One region of the Dechloromonas aquae genome, then DNA from elsewhere that is predicted to be linked to it. Evidence: riboswitches for the same ligand, from Rfam matches in the RefSeq annotation. Region 1 holds a riboswitch; each other region holds the start of a gene.
The links. Region 1 has a riboswitch for cobalamin ahead of VX159_RS07430 (TonB-dependent receptor). Riboswitches for the same ligand answer to the same signal wherever they lie in the genome.

Region 1 (3,202 bases):
ACGCAGGGTGTTGGCGTTGTCGGCAAAACGCTGGCCGACGTGGCGCAGACCCAGCGAGGCCTGCCAGGCGCCGACCCGGTAATGCCCCCACAGGTTGGCGACCAGTTCGGGCACGTCGAGCGGCGTGTTGCCGGCACGCGACACGGCGGCGGCGCCGACCCGCTCGTTCAAGTCCTTGAATTCGGCCTGCAGGCGGGTGATGTTGCCCTCAAAACGCCAGTTCTGCCATGGCGTCAGCGCTGCCGCCAGTTCGATCCCCTGCGAAAACTGGCTGCCGCCCTGGACCGACAGCGCGGCGTTGTTGGGATCGCGGGTGACGATGTCGTCCTTGTCGATCCGGTAGAAGGCCGCGCTCCACTCGCCCAGGCCTTGAGCCAGCGTCTGCTTGATCCCGACCTCGACCTGCCGGCCCCGGCTGAGCTTGAAATCGGCGTTGGCCAGGTTCAGCGAAATCATGGAAGTCACCGGATCGTGGCCGCTCGCGACCTGGGCGTAGAGGCTGGTATCGCGAGTCAGGAAATGCGTCAGGCCAAGGCGCCAGGAATTGCCCTGCAGGGTCCGGCTGAAATCGCTGCCGCTGACCAGTTCGTCGCGGTTGATCGCCGCCCGGTCGTGGCGGAAGCCGGCCAGCAGCAGCCAGCGCTCGCCCAGTTGCCAGGCGTCCTCGGCATAAAACGCATTCAGGGTGGTAGCAGTGTCGAACTTGGGCAGGGTCGGGTCGGGACTGAACCACTGGCCGTGCGCCGGATTGCGGATGGCAACGCTGGAGCTGCCGCCATAAGGCGCATTGTTGGTATGGCGGAAATTGACCCGCGCGGTTTCCCAACCGAAGACCGCGCGATGCCCGCCCTGCTTGAGGCTGGCTTCGAGGCGGTTGCCGGTCTGCTCCAGATCGTGCTGGATTTCCAGATAATCGCTACGGTCGACGCGGTTGGCGGGCAAATTCAGCTTGTAATTCTCGATATTCAGCCAGCGCCGCTTCGATTCCAGATAGTAGGCTTCGTTGCTCAGCGTCCAGGCCGCGTTCATCTGCCACTCGGCGCGGGCGCGCAGGCGGGTGTCGGCATAGCGGATCACCGAGTCGTCGGCGTTGTAGTTCTCGCGCCGCAGCTCGGGCAGCAGGCGGCCGTTGTCGTGCGGCGTGCCCCAGTAGCGCTCGGGGCGCTGCAGGCTGTAGTCGGCGCTCAGGTCAAGCTTGAACTCGCTGTTCGGCTGCAGGCGCAGCCGGCTCATCAGCTTGCCGCCCTGCGAATTGCCGAGGTCGCGGTAGCCATCGATGTGCGTACCGTAGGCATCGACGCGGTAGCTGGCGATCTCGCCCAGCGCACCGGTGGCACCAACGCCAAGGCGCGTGAGGCCGTCGCTGCCGAGCGCGACCATCGCTTCCTGCGCGGCCACCCGGCTCGGCTCCTTGCGTACCGCGTTGATCGTCGCCCCGACCGTGCCGCTGCCATAGACCACCGACGCCGGCCCGTGCAGCACCTCGACCCGCTCGTAACCCCAGCTGCTGCCAGGATAGTTCTGGGTGCCGGCACCGGTCTGGACACGGACGCCATCCTCGGCGATGCCGACCGAGTTGGTGCCGGTATAGCCGCGCGCCGAAAACGACAGGCCGCCGGTGCCGCCGGAACCGATGTCGGTGATCCCGGGAGCGCGGGTGATCGCCTCGCGCACCTGGAAATCGCCGCGTTCGCGCATCTGCTGCGCATCGACCGCGCTGACGCTGGCCGGCGTCTCGCGCGCAGTCAGGCCGGTGCGGGTGGCGCTGGTGGTGGCGTGGTCGAGGCCGAGCGTGCCGACCTCGCGGCCGGCGCTGACTTCAACCGGCGCCAGCTGGACCGGCGCGGACTGGGCGGCGGCAAGCCAGGGCAAGGCGCCCAGCGTGGCAACAAAAAGCGGGCGCAAGGACGGCAGGTTGGAACGGGAAAATACGGGTGAAAAAGGGTAAGACATGGTCAGACAAGCTCCGGATGCGACCGTCTGCCCGCCGATGACGACCCCTGCCCGGCCGCTGTTCCCACGGGACGCACGCGCGCCAAGGCAGTTCTGCCGCCATCCGCAACCCCGCAGACGGTCCATTGCATTCGCCGGCCGCAAAGCGCGGACGGCACGAAGGCGACAGGCCGGTCTCCGGGCTTGCCAGTCTTGAATCACCGCCTTCCCGCGTCGTTCGCGCACCCGGAGAGGGTCACGTTGCGACGCAGTGGCTGACAACCGTTGGGGTCGTCGAGGTGATTCCGCACTGGCTTACCGTTGCGGGGGCAGCCGAGGAATTGCGGAGTACGCGCACCTCGTTCCCGTTTCACCCTGCAGCTCGCGCTGCCGGGCACCTGTTGCCGTTTCCGCATGCTTCAACTGCCGGGCGCACGCGGTAGCCCTGAAAAACGAGGCGCGATCTTAGCCGAAAAAATGCCGTTGCGGGCAAGCAGCAAAAAATCGCGATTGCTGCGGTCGACCGTGAAAATGGCCCCAAGCCCCACAACCGCGCGGAAAAACGCGATTCAGCCCGGATTCGCCGCCGGGTCGGTGGCCAGACTGTCAAAAGCTGCGCTGGCCGACAAGAACACCTCGCCCGAGAGTTCCTGCCACAGCGCAGTGCCCTGCAGTCGATCCTGTACCGGCCCCTTGACCTCGGCCAGATGCAGACGCACGCCGCTGCGGCCGAGATCGCGGTCGAATTCGGCCAATGCCTCAACCGCCGTCGCGTCCATGCGGTTAACCGCGCTCATCACCAGCACCAGTTCGCGGCAACCCGGCTGTGCCGCCAGTTGCTGGCGGATTCGCGTCTCGATCGCCGCCAGATTGCCGAAGAACAGGCTTTCATCGATGCGCAGAAAGAGCACCCCCGGCAACGTCTCGACCCGATGGCGGTCGACGTTGCGGAAATGCTCGCTGCCCGGCAAGCGGCCGATCACCGCGATATGCGGCTGGCTGGCGTGAAAGAGCAAGGTCGCCAGCGACAGCAGCACGCCAAGACCAATCCCGACATCAACGCCGAGAAAGATCACGCCGCAGGCGGTGCCCAGCCAGGCGCAGGCGTCAGCGCGGTCGTAGGCCCAAGCCTGACGCAGCGCGGCCAGGTCGATCATCGACCAGGCCGCGAGCACGATGCTTGCCGCCAGCACCGCCAGCGGCAGACGCGCCAGCCAGGGCGCGGCCCACAGCACCAGCAGGATGGTGCTCAGCGCGGTGACGATGCTGG
Region 2 (3,202 bases), 1.8 Mb from region 1:
GTTGCGAAAATTGCATCGTTGCCGTTTTCCAGCACCGATTCGACGCCGGCCTTGGCGACGCCGGTCGTATCCAGCTGGCTGGTGTCGCGCGAGACGATCCAGCCGACCTTGACCCGGGCGGTCGCCAGATCGCCAGCGGCGAGCGGGCGGGCGATGGCTTCGGCGTGCTCGATCAGGCTTTGCGCGCCAAGCGCGAAGTACAACGCGATGACGTCGACCAGCCAGGCCAGCGGCGTCGGCAGTACCTGGCGCAGCAATAGCGCAAAGACTGCAAAGGGCAGCACCGCCAGTCCCCAGGCGAGGACGCCGGGGCCGCGCTGGCGGCGGTTGAGCAGGCGTTCGAGAAAATTGGCGTAGGTGCCAAAGCCGACCAGCGGATGGTAGCGGCTGACTTCGCCGAAGCGCCGGTCGAGACCGACTCCGGCCAGCGCCGCCAGCGGCATGGCCAGCGCGGGCCAGGCGGCGGCGAAGATCGCGGCGGCGGGCGTAGAACTCATCGCGGGAAGTGGCCCCGAGTCTGGATGTCATCCTGCAAGCGGGCGACGGTAGCGGTGAGCGGGTCGGCCTGCTGCGGGTCGCTGCCACCCCAGCGGTCGTAATAAAGCAGGTCGGCGACCGGCAGCCGGGGTAGCCAGCCGGCTTTTTCCAGCTCCGGCTTGTCGTGAAAATGGCTGACATAGCCGATGCACAGGTAGGCAATCGGCACGATTTCCGGCGGAATGCCGAGTGCTGCCTGCAGCTCCGGCTCGTTGAAGATGCTCACCCAGCCGACTCCCAAACCTTCTGCCCGGGCGGCCAGCCACAGGTTCTGCACGGCGCAGACGCTGCTGTAGAGGTCCATGGTCGGGATGTGGGTGCGCCCGATGACCACCGGGCCGGTGCGTTGCCGGTCGCAGGTAATGCACAGGTTGATCGGCGCTTCGACGATGCCTTCGAGTTTCAGCTTGCTGTAAATCTGGCGCTTCTCGTCGGGAAACATCGCGGCGGCTTCCTCGTGGGCCTTGGCGAACACCCCACGCACCTGCTGCTTGACCTCGGGCGAGCGGACGACGAGAAAATTCCACGGCTGCATGAAGCCGACCGACGGCGCATGGTGCGCCGCCAGCAGCACGCGGGCCAGCACCTCTTCCGGCACGGCCTGCGGCAAAAACTGGCCGCGCACATCGCGGCGGCTGAAAATGGTTTCATACACGGCGGCACGGGCAGCGTCGGAAAAGGGCTGCGCTATCGACGAATCGGATTGGGTCGCTTGCGGCGAGAGGTTTTCCATGGATTCCCCTTCTGGAAAATGCGGCTGCCTGGCCTTGCAGTCGTGTTGCCGGCATGCGGCCGGCGGTTGCGGTCTCCCGGCCGGTCTTCTGACTCGGGTTCTGCCGGCGGCTGCGCCTTCCCGGCTGGGCGCCAGTGGCATCTGCAGCATCCGTCCCCCTCACAGCGTTGGGCACGTGGCGGAATCGCACCGCCTTCCCGATTCTCCATCCGTCGATGGCACCGAGAGACTTGCCTGAACCATTCAGGCGGGGGCGATGGTGCCATAATTACGGACTTTTTTCACATCGTCGTTGCCATGTCCGCTGCTCAGCCCGCCGCCGTTTCCTGTTCGACCCTGATGGTGCAGGGCACTACTTCCGATGCCGGCAAATCGACGCTGGTTGCCGCGCTATGCCGGATTCTCAAGCGCAACGGCGTCGCTGTCGCTCCGTTCAAGCCGCAGAACATGGCGCTCAACTCGGCGGTGACCGTCGATGGCGGTGAAATCGGCCGGGCGCAGGCGCTGCAGGCGCTGGCCTGCGGCCTTGAAGCGCATACCGACTTCAACCCGGTGCTGTTGAAGCCGACCACCGACAAGAAGGCGCAGGTGGTGATCCACGGCAAGGTCGCCGCCGATCTCAACGCCCGCGACTATCAGGAATACAAGCCGCGCGCGATGCAGGCGGTGCTGCAGTCGTGGGGGCGGCTGACTTCCGCTTACGAGGCGGTGCTGGTCGAAGGCGCCGGTTCGCCGGCTGAGATCAACCTGCGTGCCCGCGACATCGCCAACATGGGCTTCGCCGAGACCGTCGATTGCCCGGTGATCCTGGTCGCCGATATCGACCGGGGTGGCGTTTTCGCCCACCTGGTCGGGACCCTGGAACTGCTCTCGCCGTCCGAGCAGGCGCGGGTCAAGGGTTTCGTGATCAACCGCTTTCGCGGCGACATTTCGCTGCTCGAATCCGGCCTGCGCTGGCTCGAAGAGCGGACCGGCAAGCCGGTGCTCGGCGTCTTGCCCTATCTGCACGGGTTGATGCTCGACGCCGAGGATGCGATTGCGACTGCCACGGTCGACGGCAAAAAAGCGGCAAAACTGCGCGCGATTGCGCTGGCCTATCCGCGCACCTCCAACCACAACGACCTCGATCCGCTGCGCCTGCACCCGCAGGTCGACTTTTCCTGGATCAAGCCCGGCGAGCCTTTGCCGCCGGCCGACCTGATCGTGCTTCCCGGCTCCAAGGCGGTGCGCGGCGACCTCGACTGGCTGCGCGCCCAAGGCTGGGACGCAGCGGTGGCGCGGCACCTGCGCTACGGCGGCAAGGTGATCGGCCTCTGTGGTGGCTACCAGATGCTCGGGCGCCAAGTGCATGACCCGGACGGCCGCGAAGGCGCGTCCGGCTCGACTGCCGGCCTGGGTTTTCTCGACGTTGAAACGACGCTGGAAGCCGAAAAGCAGTTGCGCAATGTGCAGGGCCGTCTGGCTTTTGCCGGAGCGACTGCCGCCGCAATGAGCGGCTACGAAATCCACCTCGGGGTGACGCGCGGCGCCGGTCTGGCGCAGCCGGCGGTGTGGCTGGCTGCGGCCGAGGGCGAGCGGCCGGATGGCGCCTTGTCCGCTGACGGGCAGGTCCTCGGCACCTATTGCCACGGCCTCTTCGACCATCCCGAGGCGCTTTCGGCGCTGCTCCGCTGGGCCGGTGCCGGCGAGGTCGAGCGGGTCGATTTTGCCGCCCGCCGCGAGGCCGATCTCGACCGCCTGGCCGATTCGACCTGGGCGGCGCTGGACCGGCGGCGGATGGCGGAACTGCTGCCCGGTTACCCGCTCGCTTGAGGCGTTTTCAGGTCGCGTCCGGGGTTGCGATGGCGGCTTCGCCGGGCTCGGCCTGGCTGTCGCGGACGCGGATGCGTTGCAGTGCGACTTCGCGCTGCAGATTGCGCAAATCGGCCTCGC
Region 3 (3,202 bases), 1.8 Mb from region 1:
GCGCGTAATCGAGCGTCGCCATCAGCCCCAGCGCGGCGTAGCGCGAGACGGCGTGGCCGGCGACCAAGGCCGGCACCACCAGCGCCGGCGGCAGGCTGGCGAGCAGCAGCAGTTTGCTGCTCAGCCCCAGCCACAACGCGACCACGCCGTAACTGCCGACCCGCGAATCCTTCATGATGTCGAGGATGCGCGCCTTGTCCCAGCCGCCGCCGAGGCCGTCGGCGGTATCCGACAAGCCATCCTCGTGGAAGGCGCCGGTCGCCAGCAGCATCGCCGCCAGCGCCAGCAGCACCGCCACCGGCTGCGACCAGAGATGGTGCGCGGTGACGAAGACCGCGCTACCGATGCCGCCGACCAGCAGGCCGACTGCCGGCAGGTAGCGGGCGGCGGCGTGCAGCGCCTCGGGACTGAAACCGACCCAGGCCGGCACCGGCAAGCGGCTGAAATAAGCGCAGGCGGCGAGGAAATAGCCGAGTTCGCGGCGCAGCCAGGCCATTGCCCTAGGCCTTGTCGGCAACACCGGCCGACTCGAAGCTGGCCATTTCGTTGAGGAAGGCGGCGGCGGCCTGCAGCAGCGGGAAGGCCAGCGCCGCGCCGGTGCCTTCGCCGAGGCGCAGGCCGAGGTCGAGCAGGGCTTCTGCCTGCAAGGCCTGCAACTGGGCGCGGGCGCCCGGCTCGGCCGAGCGGTGGCAGAAGACGCAGTAGTCGCGCAGCGCCGGTTGCACGCGGCAGGCGACCAGCGCCGCCGAACTGACGATGAAGCCGTCGACCAGCAGGACCATCCCGGCCTCGCCGGCAGCCAGCATCGCGCCGACCATCGCCGCAATCTCGAAACCGCCGAATTCGGCGAGCAAGGTCAGCGGGTCGCCACCGACCGTCTGGCCACCGGCCGCCGCATAGCGGGCCAGCGCCTGTTCGAGCAGCGCCTGCTTGCGCGCCAGGCCAGCGTCGTCAAGGCCGGCGCCACGGCCGATGCAATCGGCCAGCGAAGCGCCGGTCAGGGCATGCGTCAGCAAGGAAGCGGAGGCCGTATTGCCGATCCCCATTTCGCCGAAGCCGACCACGTTGCAGCCCTCGGCGGCCAGGCGGCGGACGATCCCGGCGCCATGTTCGAGCGCCTGCGCGCACTGGGCGCCGGTCATCGCCGGCTGCTCCAGGTAGTTGGCGGTGCCGGGCGCGACCTTGGCGTCGAGCAAACCGGGGCGCGGCGCGAAATCATGGGCGACGCCAGCGTCGACGACGCTCAGCTCCAACCCGTTGAGACGGGCGAAAACGTTGATCGCGGCACCGCCGGCAAGGAAGTTCTCGACCATCTGCCAGGTCACTTCCTGCGGGAAGGCCGAAATCCCGGCCTTGGCCGCGCCGTGGTCGCCGGCAAAGACCAGCATCTGCGGCCGGCGCAGTTCCGGGCTCAGCGTTTGCTGGATCAGGCCCAGCTGCAGCGCCAGACGCTCCAGCTGGCCGAGCGCGCCGAGCGGCTTGGTCTTGCGGTCGATCTTGTGTTGCAGTTTGGCGGCAATTTCACGGTCGACCGTGGAAACGACGATTTTTTCAGCAATGGAATGCATCCGATTCTCCAAAAACAAAAAGGGCCTCGCCGTTGCATCCGGCCAGAACGCAACGACGAAGCCCTGTCCACAGGCTTCTTCCTGATTGAGATTGAATTTCCGACAGGTCTTCTGGCTTCCGGATCGTTCCGCTCACCGCGTCTTCCCGGAGGGTTTGTTTCCCCTCGTAGTGACTTCTTGCGGCGGCAGTCCCCGGTTACAGCGGCGGGCCCGCCCCGGAATTGCAGCCTGCGCCGCGCACCGGGTTCCATTTTGTCGGAAGCCGCGATTATGCCGCCCGTCGACGGTTGCCGCCAAGCGGTACAAAGTCGACAATGCATGCCATGAAAGAACTAATCCTGGGTGGCGCCCGTTCCGGCAAAAGTCTGTTTGCCGAGCGTTGCGCCCATGACGATGAAGCGGTGGGCCGGCGGGTCATCTACCTGGCGACGGCGGAAGCGCGCGACGGTGAGATGCAGCGGCGGATTGTGCAGCATCGCGAACGGCGGCCGGCGCACTGGGCAACCTGCGAGGAGCGGCTGGCGCTGGCGGCCAAGCTGCGCGAACTGGCCGCGCCCGATACCTGCATCCTGGTCGATTGCCTGACCCTGTGGCTGACCAACCTGCTCTTCGCCGGCCGTGCGGCGGCACAGGCGGAAGCCGGCGAGACCGTCGACTGCCCGCTCTTCCTCGGCGAAACCGCCGCGCTGGTTGCCACCCTGCCGACCCTGCCCGGCCGCATTCTGCTGGTCTCCAACGAAGTCGGCTGGGGCGTGGTGCCAATGCACCCGGTCTCGCGCCTGTTCGCCGACGAGCAGGGACGGCTGAACCAGCGGGTGGCGGCGGTCTGCGATCAGGTGAATCTGGTTGCCGCCGGCCTGCCACTCAGGTTGAAATAAGGCATTTTCACGGTCGACCGTAAAAATCATGGAAAAACTGCTCGACACCCTCGCTTCCGGCATCCACGATGCGCGCAACCAGCTGCTGATCGCCGAAAGCCAGCTCGCCGAACGCGAATCTCGGCACGGCATCGACCTCGGCGAAGCGCGGCAGGCGATTGAAAACGCTGCCGGCCGGCTGACCCGCCTGCTTACCGCCTACCGGCTGATGCAGCACGATGCCCGCCTGGCGCTGCAGCCCTGCCGGATCGACGAGCTCTGTGCCGAAGCAGCGCTGACCCAGCGTTCGCCATTTGCTGCCCGCGGGCTCGAACTGACGGTAGACTGCCAGGTCCTCGACGAATGGGTTTGCGCCCGCGATCTGGTTGCCGACATGCTCAACAATGCCTTGCAGAATGCTTGCCGCCACGCCCGCCAGCGGGTCCGGCTAAGCGCCCGCACCAATGCCGACGGCCTCCAGCTGTGCGTCGAGGATGACGGCCCGGGCTTTTCCGAACTGCCGCCGCAAACTACCGGCAGCGGCCTGCTGCTGGCAGGCCGGCTGGCTGAACTGCACCGCCGCAGCGAGCGGCATGGCCACCTCCAACTGAGTAACGGCGGCCGTCTTGGCGGCGCCGTCTTTACCCTGACCCTGCCATGAGCGTCGATTTCTCGAAAAAGCGCTTTCTCGTCGTCGACGACCAGCCGATGGCGCGCGAAGCCTTGCGCACCATCGCCCAGAGCGCCGGTGCCTTCGCCGTCGAGTTCGCGGTCGGC

Region 2: it holds a riboswitch for cobalamin, as region 1 does, so the genes downstream of both, bluB (5,6-dimethylbenzimidazole synthase) here and VX159_RS07430 (TonB-dependent receptor) in region 1, are expected to answer to the same signal.
Region 3: it holds a riboswitch for cobalamin, as region 1 does, so the genes downstream of both, cobT (nicotinate-nucleotide--dimethylbenzimidazole phosphoribosyltransferase) here and VX159_RS07430 (TonB-dependent receptor) in region 1, are expected to answer to the same signal.

The regions. Positions count from the first base shown of each region.
Region 1 is NZ_CP144212.1:1,626,531-1,629,732, reverse strand. Features, by position in the region: gene VX159_RS07430 (TonB-dependent receptor) at 1-1,953, opposite strand, end outside; cobalamin riboswitch at 2,104-2,349, opposite strand; gene VX159_RS07425 (SulP family inorganic anion transporter) at 2,502-3,202, opposite strand, start outside.
Region 2 is NZ_CP144212.1:3,394,335-3,397,536, reverse strand. Features, by position in the region: gene cbiB (adenosylcobinamide-phosphate synthase CbiB) at 1-497, opposite strand, end outside; gene bluB (5,6-dimethylbenzimidazole synthase) at 494-1,270, opposite strand; cobalamin riboswitch at 1,331-1,511, opposite strand; gene VX159_RS15525 (cobyric acid synthase) at 1,568-3,082, shown strand; gene VX159_RS15520 (response regulator) at 3,090-3,202, opposite strand, start outside.
Region 3 is NZ_CP144212.1:3,389,977-3,393,178, forward strand. Features, by position in the region: gene VX159_RS15500 (adenosylcobinamide-GDP ribazoletransferase) at 1-496, opposite strand, end outside; gene cobT (nicotinate-nucleotide--dimethylbenzimidazole phosphoribosyltransferase) at 501-1,568, opposite strand; cobalamin riboswitch at 1,655-1,865, opposite strand; gene cobU (bifunctional adenosylcobinamide kinase/adenosylcobinamide-phosphate guanylyltransferase) at 1,892-2,446, shown strand; gene VX159_RS15515 (sensor histidine kinase) at 2,475-3,086, shown strand; gene VX159_RS15520 (response regulator) at 3,083-3,202, shown strand, end outside.